One region of the Sodalis sp. RH24 genome, then DNA from elsewhere that is predicted to be linked to it. Evidence: predicted binding sites of a transcription regulator. Region 1 holds the regulator's gene; each other region holds the start of a gene.
What was found. Region 1 encodes Fur, which represses iron uptake genes when iron is present. Its sites were predicted from a motif close to ATAATAATGAGAACNACTATCAA; they were not measured.
Positions count from the first base shown of each region.

Region 2: a site for Fur is predicted at 2,026-2,048, ahead of bfd (bacterioferritin-associated ferredoxin). Genes of this name have one in related genera too.
Region 3: a site for Fur is predicted at 1,793-1,815, ahead of exbB (tol-pal system-associated acyl-CoA thioesterase). Genes of this name have one in related genera too.
Region 4: a site for Fur is predicted at 2,582-2,604, ahead of fepD (Fe(3+)-siderophore ABC transporter permease). Genes of this name have one in related genera too.

Region 1 is NZ_CP178729.1:2,027,854-2,032,031, reverse strand. It holds gene alsB (D-allose transporter substrate-binding protein) at 1-459, opposite strand, end outside; gene alsR (transcriptional repressor AlsR) at 481-1,368, opposite strand; gene fur (ferric iron uptake transcriptional regulator) at 1,931-2,401, opposite strand; gene fldA (flavodoxin FldA) at 2,757-3,272, opposite strand; gene ybfE (LexA regulated protein) at 3,451-3,750, opposite strand; gene ACL2XG_RS09345 (alpha/beta fold hydrolase) at 3,958-4,178, opposite strand, start outside.
Region 2 is NZ_CP178729.1:4,111,182-4,115,359, reverse strand. It holds gene rpsJ (30S ribosomal protein S10) at 1-14, opposite strand, end outside; gene ACL2XG_RS18570 (prepilin peptidase) at 361-1,104, shown strand; gene bfr (bacterioferritin) at 1,246-1,725, opposite strand; gene bfd (bacterioferritin-associated ferredoxin) at 1,799-1,993, opposite strand; gene tuf (elongation factor Tu) at 2,168-3,352, opposite strand; gene fusA (elongation factor G) at 3,424-4,178, opposite strand, start outside.
Region 3 is NZ_CP178729.1:4,334,607-4,338,784, forward strand. It holds gene ACL2XG_RS19705 (DedA family protein) at 1-145, opposite strand, end outside; gene metC (cystathionine beta-lyase) at 236-1,462, opposite strand; gene exbB (tol-pal system-associated acyl-CoA thioesterase) at 1,889-2,845, shown strand; gene exbD (TonB system transport protein ExbD) at 2,849-3,274, shown strand; gene ACL2XG_RS19725 (SDR family oxidoreductase) at 3,335-4,178, opposite strand, start outside.
Region 4 is NZ_CP178729.1:2,955,815-2,959,992, forward strand. It holds gene fepB (Fe2+-enterobactin ABC transporter substrate-binding protein) at 201-1,136, shown strand; gene entS (enterobactin transporter EntS) at 1,211-2,494, opposite strand; gene fepD (Fe(3+)-siderophore ABC transporter permease) at 2,627-3,613, shown strand; gene fepG (iron-enterobactin ABC transporter permease) at 3,613-4,178, shown strand, end outside.

The DNA.
Region 1 (4,178 bases):
GCCCAAGCTATCGATAATAAATTTGGCGCCTTTCGCGCCGACCGCGACATTATCGGTGGTGATAAAGGCTTCGACGTTGCCCTTGGCCTTGGCCAGGCTGGCTAAATCGATTTTTTCGTCGAGGTTAACCAGGTGAATCCCTTTCTGATAAGCCTTGGCGACGGGAATCACCAGATTCACCGCCGATAAAGGCGCAAAGGCGATGCCTTTATAATTCTTATTGGTTAAATCCTCGAATAATTGTAATTGCGATTGGAAGTCGCCTTCCGACGGTGACGCGAATATATCCACCGTCACGCCGAGATCCTGGGCCTTTTTCTCAATGCCTTGTTTCATCTCTACCCAGAAAGGGTTGGATAATGTTTTAAGAACAACGGCGTAATCGGCTGCCGCGTGGACCACGGTGGACAACATCAGTCCACAGGCGGCGCCACCGGCCAATTTAAGAAATTTATTCATTATTCTATCTCCAAAAGAGAATTATTTATAATCACGCTTCAGGTACTTGGTAATGGAACTCGTTTTTTCCAGGTTTTTATTCGCCAGCTCGATATCCTGCCGCGCTACCGAGACATAAAACGCATCCAGCAGCGTAAGCTGCAAAATACGGGCCGAAGCGTTTCTGCCTAATAACGGCGTTTCCGGCGCCGGTGAACAAATATTAAAATCAGCCAGCTGGGCTATGGGGGAATTGCTGCTATGGGTAATACAAATGATCTTGGCCCCATTATCCTTGGCAATCGACACCACCCGTTTCAGATCGCTGGTGCGGCCCGAATGGGATACCACCAACGCCACATCGCCCGGTTGCAACAGGGAGGCCGACATCATCATCAAATGCGCGTCCAGGTAGGCATTGCAACGCAAGCCGATTTTCAGGAATTTATGCTGCACGTCCGCGCAAATGGAATTAGAGCCGCCGACGCCGTACAGCTCGCGCTGATGGCCGGCAAAAAAGCATTGGGCCGCCTGCTGGATGACGTTGGCGTCGACTATCGCCTGGCCTTCGACAATGGTGCGTACGGTCAGGTTAAACACTTTGTTGACCACATCCTCCGGGCTGTCGGTGGGCGAGAGTTCGGCGGTGATATCATGGTCGGCATGATCGAAATACTCGACGATGGCGCTGCGCAGCTGGCGAAAGCCGCTGAAACCGAGAATTTTCGACACCTTGACAATCATGGCTTCCGACAGGCCCAGACTCAGGGCCACCTCTTTGATCCCCGAGACGTCGGTGAGGTTGCCGGGAGATAAAAACCACTCCACTATCCGGCTTTCGTTTTCAGTCATGCCTTCTTGTTTAATACGAATATAAGGAGCAATGCCTATGCCGCGCGGCATATCGTTTTGCAGTTCCGCATCATTCATCTGGACTATCTCTGGTGATTAACATTGCCTGTCACTATATCACCATGGCGAAAGTTTAAAATCTGCTGCGAACTTCACGTTTTTTATTAATTTATAAATTAACTTTTTGTGTAAAAATCGAGTCATCGATCCGGGTTAATTTCAGGAAGGTATTTTTGGCTATATTAATTCAATAAAATCATATAATTAAAATGTATCTTTTGTTGTCGCTTACTGCTGACAGCGAAAAATAGCTTTATCATCAGATTCACAGAATAATTTACCCGGTGAAAAAATCGCAATAAAAACGCTGTCGTTTCAATGGATTACGCAAATTAGCCCAAAATAGCGTCCCAGGGCCTCTATTTATTCTTTATTTATTTTTATTTTCTGTGAAGTTTTCTGGAGTTTGCCGGCGGTGAGCACGGCGGTGATTGGCGGATACGACGCTTGTCGACGCGCTTCGGGAAGGAAACGTTACCAGGGAAGGGGACGGGCGGCGTTTAGCCTCATTGAAAAAATCGTTGCAGGGTGAGAAAGCGGCGCGATAACAGCCGCTTTGGAGAAACGGACCGCGCCGCGGTTATTCTTTTACGCCGTTGAGCATATCGGCGTGATCGTGCAGCGTTTCGTCTTCGCGGCAGTTGCCGATTTCACAATGCCCATACAGATATAAGCTATGGTTGGTCAGCTTGATATTGTGCCTTTTGGCAATATCACGCTGGCGCGCTTCGATGAACTCGTCGCGAAATTCGATAACCTTGCCGCAGTCCAGACAGATCAGGTGGTCATGATGATACTGTTGCGTCAGTTCAAAAACGGATTTGCCGCCTTCAAAATTGTGGCGGGTTACGATACCGGCGTCGTCAAATTGGTTTAGCACGCGATATACCGTGGCCAGGCCGATTTCCTCACCCATATCGATCAGTTTTTTGTACAGATCTTCCGCACTGACGTGATGGCATTCCGGATCTTGCAACACTTCCAGAATCTTCAGTCTGGGAAGGGTGACTTTCAGGCCGGCCTTCTTCAATGCAATATTATTGTCAGTCATGCGGGTTTAGTCCTGTTACTTTGATAATCTGATTGTAGGCTAACTTAGCCTATAACATCGGTCGGCCCGAAAAATGTGACGCCGTCTCATTATAAGACTGCCTGTCCAAAATGAAAACCGCGCCTTGTTAACAACTATAGCCCGTTTCAGGGGGCGAATTCTGCAACATTTTGCTAAAAAGGGTGGAACCGCTGCGCTATTGTACCGCGTTGTGGATAAAAGTTAAAAACTTGTATCTATTAATTTGAAAGGATTTAGTTATCAGTGAGGTTGGCGGCGCCGTCCCGACGCCATGACGGCAACCGATTCTCTTGCCGGGCGCCGTCGCGACGGCACCCTCCCGCACGGCTTGACTTTAGCTGAGCTGCAATTCAGCGCTGATTTGCTTCACCCAGCCGTCCACGCGTTCATTGGTCAGCTCGGGCTGGCGGTCTTCGTCAATGGCCAGGCCGATGAAGTGATTGTCGTCCGCCAGTCCTTTCGACGCTTCGAAATGATAGCCGGCGGTGGGCCAGTGACCGACGATGGTCGCGCCGTTGGGCTCGATAATGTCGCGAATGGTGCCCATGGCGTCACAGAAATATTCGGCGTAATCCTCCTGATCGCCACAGCCGAACAGCGCCACTTTTTTGCCGGAGAAATCTATTTCTTCCAGGGTGGGGAAAAAATCATCCCAGTCACATTGCGCTTCGCCGTAGTACCAGGTCGGGATGCCGAGCAGCAGGGTGTCGAACCGCGCCAGGTCTTCTTTACTGCTTTTGGCAATGTCATGAACTTCGGCAACATCCGCACCCAGTTGCTTCTGAATCATTTTGGCAATATTTTCGGTATTGCCGGTGTCACTGCCAAAAAAAATGCCTACAGTTGCCATGAATTTGAAAACCTCTTAAATATTATGGATATGTTCCGTAACAGAATCAGCGATGCTCTGCGGCAATCATAGCAGACCCTTATGCGGGGAGAAACTCGCCGGCCGGGTTTTGTCGCAAATTTGCCCCGTTCGCGGCCTTGGGCCCTGGACGGGATGGCGCTTTACCGGGCCGGCAAGTTTACTCCGGATGCGGATCCGCGCCTTGCTGCCGTTCAAGCTCGGCCAGTAAAATCAATTCGATCAGCTCGCTGCGCGACAGGTTTTGCCGGTAGGCCAGCTCATTTAACGCATCCACCGCCTCGGCGTTGATTTTCAGCTCCACCCGGCGCAGGCCGCGCTTTTTATCCCGGCGCAGCTGGTTACGCTTGTTGATGCGCAACTGCTCATCGCGGGACAGGGGGTTGGTCTTCGGTCTTCCCGGGCGCCGCTCATCGATAAATAAATCCAGGGTGGTGCGGTCCGTTTGTTCTTTTGCCATAGGTCATGAAGGGATTGTGCATCAAGAAGCAGGCGGGCAAACCCCGTCCGGCGGCGTGGCTGGCTACGCCGCCGGACGCGCATCGCCCGTAACGTTATGTTTTATGTACGCCGGGGCTGCCATAAAACACAGCGGGCCATGTTACCCCAGCCCGGTAGCAAACGACAATATTAAACTCGCCGGCGCTAATCCCGGCGGCGGCCCGGCCTATTCTTCCAGGAAACGGGCCAGGGCGCGCATGAGCGCCGCGGGTTTTTCCGCATGAACCCAATGACCGGCGCCGGCGACCACATGCGCCCGCGCCCGGGGGAACTGGCGTTGGATCGCCTGGCGGTAACCGTCGTCCAGATAGGGCGATTTTTCACCGCGGATAAACAGCACCGGCCCTAGCCAGGGCGCCGACTCCCGCCAGCCGATAAGCGCCGGAT
Region 2 (4,178 bases), 2.1 Mb from region 1:
CTTTGGTTCTGCATGAGACCAGAGCTCCAATTATTTATAAACGTAGAAAATTACTCCTCGCACCCATTTCGATTGATGGGGGAGTGTAATCATTCAGTATTATCCCCATATCGGGGATGTTGTGTGCTGGCTTACCGCCTTCGCGGCCAGCGCGGACTCATTGAGTCGGCTTGTTTCTTATGTCTATGAGACAAGCCCGCGCATTATACGTTAATTTGCTCATGAAGCAAGCGACGATACGGTAAAAAACGCCGGAAACCGGCGCTCATTCCATTTCCGCAGGGGCAGAATGGGCGGCGGCGCCGATTTCAGGCAGGCTTATGCCAGCTGGGATGCCGGGATAAGGGAAGGAAGGCGCGCGTGATAACGGTATTGTCGGTTTTCTGCCTGCTCTTGTATGGCGTCATCATGGGCCATCTCGCCCGGCGCATTCTCGGATGGGCCCGCGCGCTGCCAGGCGCCACGGCGGCGCGGCGCGGGCCACTGCCGGGCGGCGGTTGCGCCGGCGGGGGACGGTTGGCGTATGGCCGGCTTACGGCGATCTCCGGCCAGCGGGCTTCCGCGGCGCCTGGGGCCCGCCGCGCCGCGTGGACAATGCTGTCCCGTCAGATGTGGAAACGGCGCTGCGAGGCAAGCTGCGCGCTGGCGTTCCTGGCGGCGTTCGCCGCCCTGCCGGCGGAACGCCTGGTGAGCGGCCTGGTGTTCAGCTGGTTTTTATTAACGCTGAGCTGGATTGACTATCATACCCTGCTGCTGCCCGACCGGCTTACCCTGCCCTTCCTGCTGTGCGGACTGCTAAGCCCGCTTGGCGAGCCGCAATCGCTCTATGTCGGCCTGCTGGGCGCGCTGTGCGGCGGCGGCGGCCTGTGGCTGCTGAACGGGGTGTTTTACCGGGTGAGAGGCTACGCGGGGCTGGGCGGCGGCGATATCAAGCTGCTGAGCGGGCTGGGGGCCTGGCTGGGATGGCAAGCGTTGCCGCTGTTATGCGCGAGCGCGGCGCTGACCGGGATAGCGTGGTGGCTGCGGCGCCGGACGGCGGATAAAGACATTCCCTTTGGTCCCTGCCTGGCGCTGGCAGGCTGGTGGATATACATCGGCCCTTAGCGCCACTGCCCGGCCGCACATGACAATGCGGCCAGGTTACGCCGGAAACGCGGCAGCCAGGAGCCGATGCGTATCGGTCATAACCGTCGCATCATGCGCAGGCGTTGCTTTATCATTATTTAGCGGGGAACAGCCTGACGCCTATTGCGCCGCATCTTTTAACTGGGACTGGAGATAGTTCTGCAGGCCGACCAGTTTGATTAAATCCAGTTCGGTTTCCAGGAAATCGATATGGTGCTCTTCGTCCGCCAATATCTCGATCAGCAGATCGCGGGTGACATAATCCCGGACGCTGTCGGCATAAGAGATGCCTTCGCGCAGATCCTGCGCGCCCTGCAGTTCCAGGTTCAAATCCGAACGCAGCATTTCCTCGACATTTTGCCCGATGTTAAGTGTGCCCAGATCCTGCAGGTTAGGCAGTCCCTCCAGGAAAAGAATACGCTCGATATAACGATCGGCGTGCTTCATTTCATCGATGGATTCGTGGTATTCAATGTCGTTCAGACGCATCAGCCCCCAGTTCTTAAACATACGGGCGTGCAGGAAGTACTGATTGATGGCTACCAGCTCGTTGCCAAGCAGGGTATTGAGATGGGTGATAATTTGGTCATCGCCTTTCATAATTCACTCCTCCGTTGCGGTAATGTACAGAATATAACCGCGTCAGAGTAAATCAAGGTAATAACCCTACTAATTATGCAATTTTTTCAAACGGCACTAACTGCTGTAATTCGTCTTCCATAACCAACCGGGCCTTGCATGCGCATTTACCGCATTTATTCGCCACCGGCACGACACTTTTAAGTTCTTGAAACGTCTTCGGTTGGTAGTTTCTTACCGCCTTGCGTATGGCAGTATCGCTTACCGCATTACACAAACAAACGTACATTTTTCATACTCATTAAAATCAAATTAGGCATAATTTAAATGAGAACGAGTGTCATTTCAATAGCAGAACTATTTTTGTTTTGTAAATATCCGTCGCCGGTAAATAACCGCTTCTTTTTGCAGCAAATAAAAAAAGGGCGCCAAGGCGCCCTTTTTTGCATAAAACGGAAATGTCTTACGCGATAACCTTGGCAACCACGCCGGCGCCAACGGTACGGCCGCCTTCGCGAATAGCGAAACGCAGGCCGTCGTCCATGGCGATCGGAGCAATCAGGTTAACAACCATTTTGATGTTGTCGCCAGGCATAACCATTTCCACGCCTTCCGGCAGTTCGATGGTACCGGTCACGTCAGTGGTACGGAAGTAGAACTGAGGACGGTAGCCTTTGAAGAACGGCGTATGACGGCCGCCTTCATCCTTGGACAGGATGTAGACTTCGGATTCGAACTGGGTATGCGGGTGGATTGAACCCGGTTTAGCCAGTACCTGGCCGCGTTCCACGTCGTCACGCTTGGTGCCGCGCAGCAGGACGCCGACGTTTTCACCGGCACGGCCTTCGTCCAGCAGTTTACGGAACATTTCAACGCCGGTACAAGTGGTCTTGATGGTGGCCTTGATGCCGACGATTTCAACTTCTTCGCCCACTTTAACGATGCCGCGTTCCACACGACCGGTTACCACGGTGCCGCGGCCGGAGATGGAGAATACGTCTTCGATAGGCAGCAGGAACGGCTTGTCAATCGCACGTACCGGTTCCGGGATGTAGGTATCCAGGGCTTCGGCCAGTTCGATGATTTTAGAGGTCCAGGCTTCGTCGCCTTCCAGTGCTTTCAGCGCGGAACCACGGATTACCGGGGTGTCGTCGCCTGGGAAGTCGTACTGGGACAGCAGTTCGCGCACTTCCATTTCAACCAGTTCCAGCAGTTCTTCGTCATCGACCATGTCGCATTTGTTCATGAAGACGATGATGTAAGGAACGCCTACCTGGCGAGCCAGCAGGATGTGTTCGCGGGTCTGCGGCATCGGGCCGTCGGTTGCGGCAACCACCAGGATTGCGCCATCCATCTGGGCGGCGCCGGTGATCATGTTTTTCACATAGTCGGCGTGTCCCGGGCAGTCTACGTGCGCGTAGTGGCGGGCCGGGGTATCGTATTCAACGTGGGACGTGTTGATGGTGATACCACGGGCTTTTTCTTCCGGTGCGTTGTCGATCTGATCGAAGGCACGGGCGCTGCCGCCGTAAGCTTTGGCCAGCACGGTGGTGATGGCGGCGGTCAGGGTGGTTTTACCATGGTCGACGTGACCGATGGTGCCGACGTTAACGTGCGGTTTTGTGCGTTGGAACTTTTCTTTAGACACGGCTATATTCCTTACTCTTATGCTCTCCCCCATTGGAAAGAGCACGGGATATTAATTGTAGACCCTAAAGCTTATTTACCGGCTTTACGGGCTTCGATAATGGCCTGAGCAACATTGTTCGGTGCTTCATTGTACTTCAGGAACTCCATGGAGTAAGAAGCACGGCCCTGAGTCTGTGAACGCAGATCTGTAGCATATCCAAACATTTCAGACAAGGGGACCTGCGCACGAACGGTCTTGCCGGTCGCAGTATCTTCCATGCCGTCGATCATGCCGCGACGACGGTTCAAGTCACCGATAACGTCACCCATGTAGTCTTCAGGCGTTTCAACTTCAACTTTCATGATAGGTTCCAGCAGAACTGGTTTCGCTTTCATGAAGCCTTCTTTAAACGCCATGGAACCGGCAATTTTAAACGCCATTTCCGAGGAGTCGACTTCGTGGTATGAACCATCGAAGGCCGCAACACGGACGTCCACAATCGGATATCCGGCCAGAACGCCGTTTTTCAGCTGTTCCTGGACGCCTTTATCCACCGCGGGCACGTATTCTTTTGGAACCACGCCGCCGACGATTTCATTAAGGAATTCGTAGCCTTTACCACCTGGTTCCATCGGTTCGATACGCAACCAGATGTGACCGAACTGACCGCGACCACCGGACTGACGAACAAACTTGCCTTCTTGCTCAACAGTATTGCGGATGGTTTCGCGGTACGCTACCTGCGGTTTACCGACGTTAGCTTCAACGTTGAACTCGCGACGCATACGATCGACGAGTATTTCGAGATGCAGCTCGCCCATACCTGCGATGATGGTCTGACCGG
Region 3 (4,178 bases), 2.3 Mb from region 1:
GTAAAAACGAGGCCGGCAGCAATCCGTTTTCCAGGAATAGGGTGGCGAACATCACACAGTAAACTATCCCGATTACCCGCGGATTTGCCAGGGCGGCGAAATCCTGTTGCCAAAGCGCGCGGATAATCTCATGTAATACGCTCATCTCTACCTGCTTATCTCATTTTATTGGCAGCTTAACGTTAACATCCCTGTCTGTCCTCGATCGCGTACGCAATCAGACAATATTTATTAACTATTTTAGACCTGATCCCGGGTATGCGCGATGAGACGCTTCCTCAATCCTGGCGAAACCGGCGGCGAGATCGGCGATCAGGTCATCGGTATTTTCCAGGCCGATATGTAGCCTGACCAGGGTGCCGGTAAAGTCGACTCCGCCGGCGGGGCGGATAGCCGCGATGTCCTCGGGCTGGTTGGCCAGGATCAGCGATTCAAAACCACCCCATGAATAAGCCATGCTGAAATGGATGAAGTGATCGAGATAATACTCCAGTTGCGCCTGGCTCAGACGCGCTTTCAGCACAAAAGAGAACAGTCCGCTCGCGCCGGTGAAATCACGGACAAAAAACGCATGGCCTTTACAGCTGGGCAACGCCGGATGGTTGACCACCGCCACTTCCGGCCGGCCAGCCAGCCAGGAGGCTACCCGCAAGCCGTTCTCGGCGTGTTGCTTAAGACGCACGCCCAGGGTGCGCAGGCCGCGCGCGGCCATATACGCGCTATCGGCATCCACCATCTGACCCATCAAATACGATTGTTCGCGCAACTGATCCCAGCAGCGGTCGTTGGCGACCGCCGTGCCGAGCATGGCGTCGGAGTGACCGATAATATATTTGGTGCCGGCCTGGATGGAAATATCCACGCCCAGTTCCAGGGCCGGCAACAAAATGCCCGCCGCCCAGGTATTATCCAGCATAATCACGATATCGGGGTTGATCGCGCGAACGGCTTTCACGATCGCCGGGATATCCTGTACTTCCATGGTGATGGACCCCGGCGATTCCAGGAATACCACCCGCGTGTTTTCCTGGATTAAGGCGGCGATCCCGGCGCCTATCAGCGGATCGAACCAGGTGGTGGCGACATTCAGCTTGCCCAGGATATGGCGGCAAAAATCCGTGGTCGGCTCATAGACTGAGCCGGTAACCAGGATATGGTCGCCCGCCGAGACGAACGAGAGAATGGCATTGGTCACTGCCGCCGCGCCGCAGGGGTATAGGGCGCATCCCGCCCCGCCTTCCAGTTCCACCATGGCCTGCTGCAGGGAAAAATGGGTCAGCGTTCCGCGCCGGCCATAAAACAACTCGCCCTGGGCACGTCCGGCGGTGGCTTTTTTTTTCGCCTGGACCGAGTCAAAGACCAACGACGAGGCCCGCTGGATAACCGCATTGACCGACCCTTGGGTATATTTTTTATCCCTGCCGGCGGTAATCAACGCCGTCTCGATTTTCTTAGCCTTCATTATCCACGCTACGCCTTTAACTGATTGTCTGTACTGAAGGGTCCACCGGCGCAATGACGCTGGTGTTCGCTGTGCTACGTTAACATGAATACGCCGCGGCGGCAGGCGTTTTGGCCGGGCTGAAACGATTTATAATAATATTAATTTTGATTTAAAAAGAGGGATCCGGCATAAGCGCCGCCGCCGCCGTAACCCGCGCGTACGGGAACTGAACGGTTCTTTAACCGAAGTGTTAATAACGTTATTTTCCACGGCGAGGTGTTATTAGGTTGATGAGCGCAGGATAAATTTTATCGCGGGTTGTCGGTGGCGCAAGAATGGTTGATACAAATAATAATGAGAACCACTATCAATTCCCGTTCTGTTTGCTATCATTCTGGCTGGATTATTTTTTAGCAAAGTTTTAGGTGGAGGCGCAGCGTGAAAATGGCTGTTTTACAACGGGTCCAGGTCCTGTCCCAAAGGGCGCAGCGACGTGCTTATTCATTATCCGCAGTGTTGCGTGGCATGTCCGTCGCGACGCTTATGGTATTTGGCCTGACAGGGCCGGCCGCCGCCGCCGCGCCGGATACCGCCCCCGCGCCGATGGGAACCGCCGCCGTCGCCGCGCCGCAAAGGTTGCCGCAGGCGATACCTGTCGACGCCTCCGGCCAGCGGTTGCTGCCGCAGATGGATCTGTCGGTATGGGGTATGTATCAGCATGCCGATGTGGTGGTCAAGACCGTGATGATTGGGCTGCTGATTGCCTCCATCATCACCTGGGCGTTGTTTTTTGGTAAAAGCGCCGAACTGTCGTCGGCGAAACGCCGGCTGCGCCGCGAGATGGCGTCGCTTGCGGAGGTGAAGAGCCTGGACGAGGCTTTTTCGGCCGCGGCGGCATTTAAAGAAGCCAGCATCGCCGGCCGGCTGCTGGCCATGACGCAAAATGAGCTGGATCTCTCCGCCGAGTCTAACGACAGCAACGGCATTAAAGAGCGTGTCGCCTTCCGGCTGGAACGCAGCGTCGCGGCCACCAGCCGCGCGATGGGTAAAGGCAACGGTTTTCTGGCCACCATCGGCGCCATTTCGCCGTTTATCGGTTTATTCGGGACCGTTTGGGGCATCATGAACAGTTTTATCGGCATCGCCCATACCCAGACCACTAACCTGGCGGTAGTGGCGCCGGGCATTGCCGAGGCGCTGCTGGCCACGGCCATCGGTCTGTTCGCCGCTATCCCCGCCGTGGTTATCTATAATATTTTTGCGCGCACTATCGCCGGCTATAAAGCCATGGTGGGAGATTGCGCCGCGCAGGTTCTCCTGTTATTGGGCCGTGATTTGGATCTGGCCGCCAGCGCCGGGCGTCAAAGCGCGCATGCCGTGGCAAAGTTTCGGATAGGTTAAGCGATGGCAATGCACTTGAATGAAGACATTGACGGCGACGGGGAGATGCACGATATCAACGTGACGCCGTTTATCGACGTGATGTTGGTGTTGTTGATTATTTTTATGGTGGCCGCCCCGCTGGCAACGGTGGATATCCGGGTGGATTTGCCCAACTCCACCGCGGCCCCGCAGCCGCGTCCGGAAAAGCCGGTTTACCTGTCGGTAAAAGGGGATAAGCAGTTGTTCCTCGGTGATCAACCCGTCACACCGGCTAACCTGGCGACGTCGCTGGATACGCTGACCCAGGGCAATAAAGACACCACGATTTTTTTCCAGGCTGATAAAAGCGTTGATTACGAGACCTTGATGTCGGTAATGGATAACCTGCGCCAGGGAGGGTACTTCAAGGTGGGGTTGGTTGGGGCGGAATCCGGCGGCAAGCGCTAGGCTGCTGTGAATTCGGCGGCTTTGAGCCGGTGCTGGCGGGCCTGGCCCGCCATGGAACGGTTAGCTTAAGTGATTGCCGCCGGTGACGCCGTGGACTTCGGCCGTGACGTAGCTGGATTCCTGCGAAGCCAGATAGACATAGATGGGCGCCAGTTCGGCGGGTTGACCGGCACGGCCAAGCGGGGTCTGCGTGCCGAATGAAGGCAGCTTTTCGGTGGGCTGTCCGCCGGACACCTGCAATACGGTCCAAATGGGGCCGGGCGCCACGCAGTTAACCCTGATGCCTTTGGCGGCGACCTGTTTAGCCAGTCCGCGGGTAAAGTTCAGGATGGCGGCTTTGGTGGCCGCGTAATCCAGTAACGACGGACTGGGCTGGTAGGCCTGGATGGACGAGGTGGTAATGATGGACGCGCCGGCGGGCAGGTACGGCAACGCCGCCTTGGTCATCCAGAACAGTGAAAAGACATTGGTTTCAAACGTTTTGCGGAACTGTTCGGTCGTCAGATCGGCAATATCCTCCACCGCCGTTTGTTTCCCGGCCACCAGCGCCAGGATATCCAGCCCGCCCAGTTGGTTGTACGCATCTTCCACCACTTTGACATTTACCGACTCGTCGCTTAAATCACCGGGCAGCATAAATACTTTGCGTCCCGCTTCCTTAATCAGTTCCGCTACCTGTTCGGCGTCTTTATGTTCATCGGGATGATATGCCAGGGCGATATCCGCCCCTTCCCGGGCATAGGCGATGGCCACGGCGCGTCCGATGCCGGAATCAGCGCCGGTAACCAAGGCCTTGCGTCCGGCCAGGCGGCCGCTGCCGCGATAGGTTTGCTCACCGCAATCAGGAACCGGGGTCATGTCGGATTGTAGTCCAGGCGCGTCCTGGCGTTGTTCAGGAAAGTCC
Region 4 (4,178 bases), 930 kb from region 1:
TTTGTATTGATAGCACATAAACTACGTCGTAGAATCTGCCGTGTCAATGAACGTAAACACTGCCTCACCCGCGCAAGGGTGGATTTGATTGCCCGTTTTTTGTCATCATAAGGCGGACAAAACCAGCCCCTACCCCAGGAATACCAGACATGATCACTCTATTGTCCCGGCGCCGATCCGCCTGCAATTGGCTCGCCCTGATGGCCCTGCCCTTACTGCTGGCGGCCGCGTCCCCGCGCGCCGCTGAAAACGGCTGGCCGCGGCAGGTGGCGGGCGCGCATGGCGCCATTACCCTGGATCACATGCCGCAGCGCATCGTATCCACAAGCGTCACCCTTACCGGCTCGCTATTGGCCATCGGGGCGCCGGTGATAGCCAGCGGCGCCACCACGCCGAATAACCGGGTCGCGGACGAGCAGGGCTTTTTTCGCCAATGGAGCGATGTCGCCCGGCAGCGCGGCGTCAAACGCCTGTACATCGGCGAACCGGATGCCGAGGCCATCGCCGGCCAGAATCCCGATTTGATTATTATCGCCGCCACCGGCGGCGATTCGGCCCTGCGCCTTTACGATCAGTTGTCACCGCTGGCGCCGACCCTGGTGGTCAATTATGACGATAAAAGCTGGCAGGACCTGGCCCGGGAGCTGGGACAAGCCACCGGCCATGAAGCGCAGGCCGCGGAGGTCATCGCCCGCTTCGACGCCCGCCGGCAGACGCTGAAACAGCATCTGGCGCTGCCGCCGCAGCCGGTATCCGCCCTGGTATACCAGCCGGACGGCAAAGCCGCCAACCTGTGGACCGCCGATTCGCCGCAGGGCCAGCTGCTGCGCCAGCTGGGCTTTACGCTGGCCGAACCGCCCGCCCCCCCCGTCGGCGGCCGAAGCATGGGCGTGCGCAAGGACATCGTCCAGCTGTCCGGCGAAAACCTGGCCGCCGGCCTGAACGGGCAAGCCTTCCTGCTGTTTGCCGGCGATGACGCCAGCGCCCGGTTGCTCTTGGCCAATCCGTTCCTGGCGCATCTGCCGGCGGTGCAAAACCGCCGGGTCTACGCCCTTGGCAACGACACCTTCCGCCTTGATTACTACAGCGCCAGCAATGTGCTGGCCCGCCTGGAACAGCTGTTCGCCAAGCCGTGATCTTTCCCCGTCCTGCCGCGTGGCTAACCGCGTCATGCCGCGGCCATTCCCGGCCGGGCGGGGATTCATGGCGGTTATGGCTCACTGCGGCCGGCGGGCGGGATTTCATCCGCCGGCCGGCCCTGATCCCGATGCCGCGCCATATCCACGGCGCGCAGGCCCCGCAGCGCCAGCGCCGGCAGTAGCCCCGCCAGGGCCGCCGCCAGGCCGAACGCCGCGGCGGCCAGCCCCGGCGGCATCAGGGTGCCCAATCCCCCCAATACCAGCGCCCCCAGCGCGTCGCCGGTGACGTTCTGCGCGGTCCACAGGCCGTTGATGCGGCCCAGCAGATGATCCGGCGTCAGCTGTTGTATCAATGCATATTGCAGCAGCGAGTTGATGGCGCTGAAATAACCAAAGCCCGCCAGACACAGCAGCGCCAGCGCGTAGAACGGCATCAGGCTGCATGCCGCGACGCAGATAAACGCCATGACGGCGGTAAGCAACAGCATTCTTCCCGGCCGCGCCGTGGCGGCGACGCGGCCGCTGGTAAACGCGCCTATCGCCGCGCCCAGGGGCACCGCCGCGTACATCAACCCCAGCCGGGCGGCGTTGATATGCCAGCTTATCGCCAGCGCCGGGTAAAGCACCCGTACCGCGCTTGCCATGGTCAGCAATGCGCCGATCAGCGCCACCAGGCCGATGGTTTTATGACGAAACAGATAGGCCATGCCGCCGGCCAGCGCGTGTAACGGGTGTTCCCGGGGCTGGGGAGGCGGCGCCAGCCTGGGCAGGCGCAGCAGCGGCAACAGCGTCAGCAGCGTGCCGAGCGCCGCCAGCCCGTAGTTCCAGGCCACCCCGCCGGAGGCGATGACCAGGCCGCCCGCCGCCGGTGATAAAATGGCGCCGAAGCGCACGGTCAGCATGCTGATGGCGCCCGCCTGCATGACATTTTCCCGCCCGACCAGCGACGGCGTGGCGGCCAGCAGCGCCGTCACCCCCACCGCGCCAAAAAAACCATCCCACACCGCCAGCAGATAAATCGCGAACAGGGACGGTACCGGCAGCAGCGCGTTAAGGCACAGGCCGATAAACCCCACCCCGCAGGTTGCGCGGGCAAACAGGATAAGCCCGCGCCGCTCGCGGCGATCCGCCATCACCCCGCCGGCCAGCAGGCCGACGAACATACCGCCGCCCGCCAGCGTCACCGCCAGCCCGACCTGCAGGGTGGACCCCGTCATGGCCTGTATCTGCACCGGCACCGCCACCGCCAGCATGCCGAGCGCCAGGATGGACAAAAACCGCGCGATAAAAACCGCCCGGAAGGCGGGGTGGGTTTTCAGCAGGCTGATATCGAGTAAATACGAGGGTTTTTGCATAAGACGCTAACTATCCGGGGAATTCGACGCCACTGGGCGCTGCAATCAGGGAAGCAGTCATGCTATCATAAGTTATTGCGAGTAATAACGATAATAAATATCATTATCATATAATTTATGGTTTAGCCTTTTATGCGCCATTATTACGGATTGCTGTTAAGCGGCGTGCTGTTGGCATTATTGATGGCGGCGAGCCTGTTTATCGGCGCCAAAACCATTCCCGCCGACCAGGTATTGCCCGCGCTGACCGGCGCCTGCCGCAGCCCGGATTGTATTATTATCCTCGAGAGCCGCCTGCCGCGCACGCTGGCCGGGTTGCTTGCGGGCATCGCCCTGGGGCTGTCCGGCGCCCTGATGCAAACCCTGACCCGCAATCCGCTGGCCGACCCCGGCATTCTTGGCGTCAACGCCGGCGCGGGGTTCGCCGTGGTGCTGGGCATCACCTTTTTCGGCGCCGCCTCCATCGATCGCTACCTGTGGTTTGCCTTTGCCGGCGCGCTGGCCGCCGCCCTGCTGGTGGCGTTAATCGGCGCGGCAGGCGGCGGGCGGCTGAACCCCATTCGCCTCACCCTGGCGGGCGTGGCGCTGGGCGCGGTGCTGGACGGCATGGCCTCCGGTATTTCCTTGCTCAATCCCCTGGTCTACGACCAATTGCGCTTCTGGCAGGCCGGTTCGCTGGATATCCGCAGCATGGCGGCGGTAAACGCCGTTATCTGGCCTATCGTCCTGGGCACCGGTCTGACGCTTTGGCTAACGCGGGCGCTCAATACCCTGGGCATGGGCAGCGAACTGGCGACGGCGCTGGGCTCGCGGGTGGGCCTGACGCAGCTGCTCGGCCTGGCGGCCATTACCCTGTTATGCGGCGCGGCTACGGCGCTGGCGGGGCCGATAGCCTTTATCGGGCTGATGATGCCGCATATCGCGCGCTGGATAGCCGGCCCGGACCACCGCTGGCTGCTGCCCTGGACGCTGCTGCTTACGCCGCTGCTGCTGCTGGGCAGCGATATGGCGGGCCGGGTGATGGTGCCCGGCGAGCTGCGCGTATCGGTGATAACGGCGCTGCTCGGCGCGCCGGTGCTGATAGCCCTGGTACGCCGCCACCGGATGATAAGCCGGTGATGCTGGCGAACCGGCACGCCCGGATCAGGACGTCGCTGACCGTCGGCATCCTGCTGCTTGCCTGCCTTGCGCTGGCGATTTACGCCCTCGGCGCCGGGTCGCTCCCGCTTCCGGCCCGGCAGGTGGTGGACGCCCTGCGCGGCGCGGCGGCGCACAATATCCAGGTTATCGTGACGCAATGGCGGCTGCCCAGGGTGGCGATGGCGTTATTGCTGGGCGCGGCGTTGGGCGCCAGCGGCGCTATTTTCCAGTCGTTGATGCGCAACCCGCTCGGCAGCCCGGATGTCATGGGTTTCAATACCGGCGCGCACAGCGCCGTATTGATAGCGATAGTGCTGTTCAACAGCAGCTATCTGGGCATAACCGGCGCGGCCCTTGCCGGCGGCCTGCTGACCGCCGCCATAGTCTACCTGCTGGCCTGGCGCAACGGCATCCAGACCTTCCGGCTCATTATCGTCGGCATTGCCGTTCGCGCCCTGCTGGTATCGCTTAACACCTGGCTGGTGGTCAGCGCTTCGCTGGAATCCGCCCTGACCGCCGGGCTATGGAGCGCCGGATCGCTTAA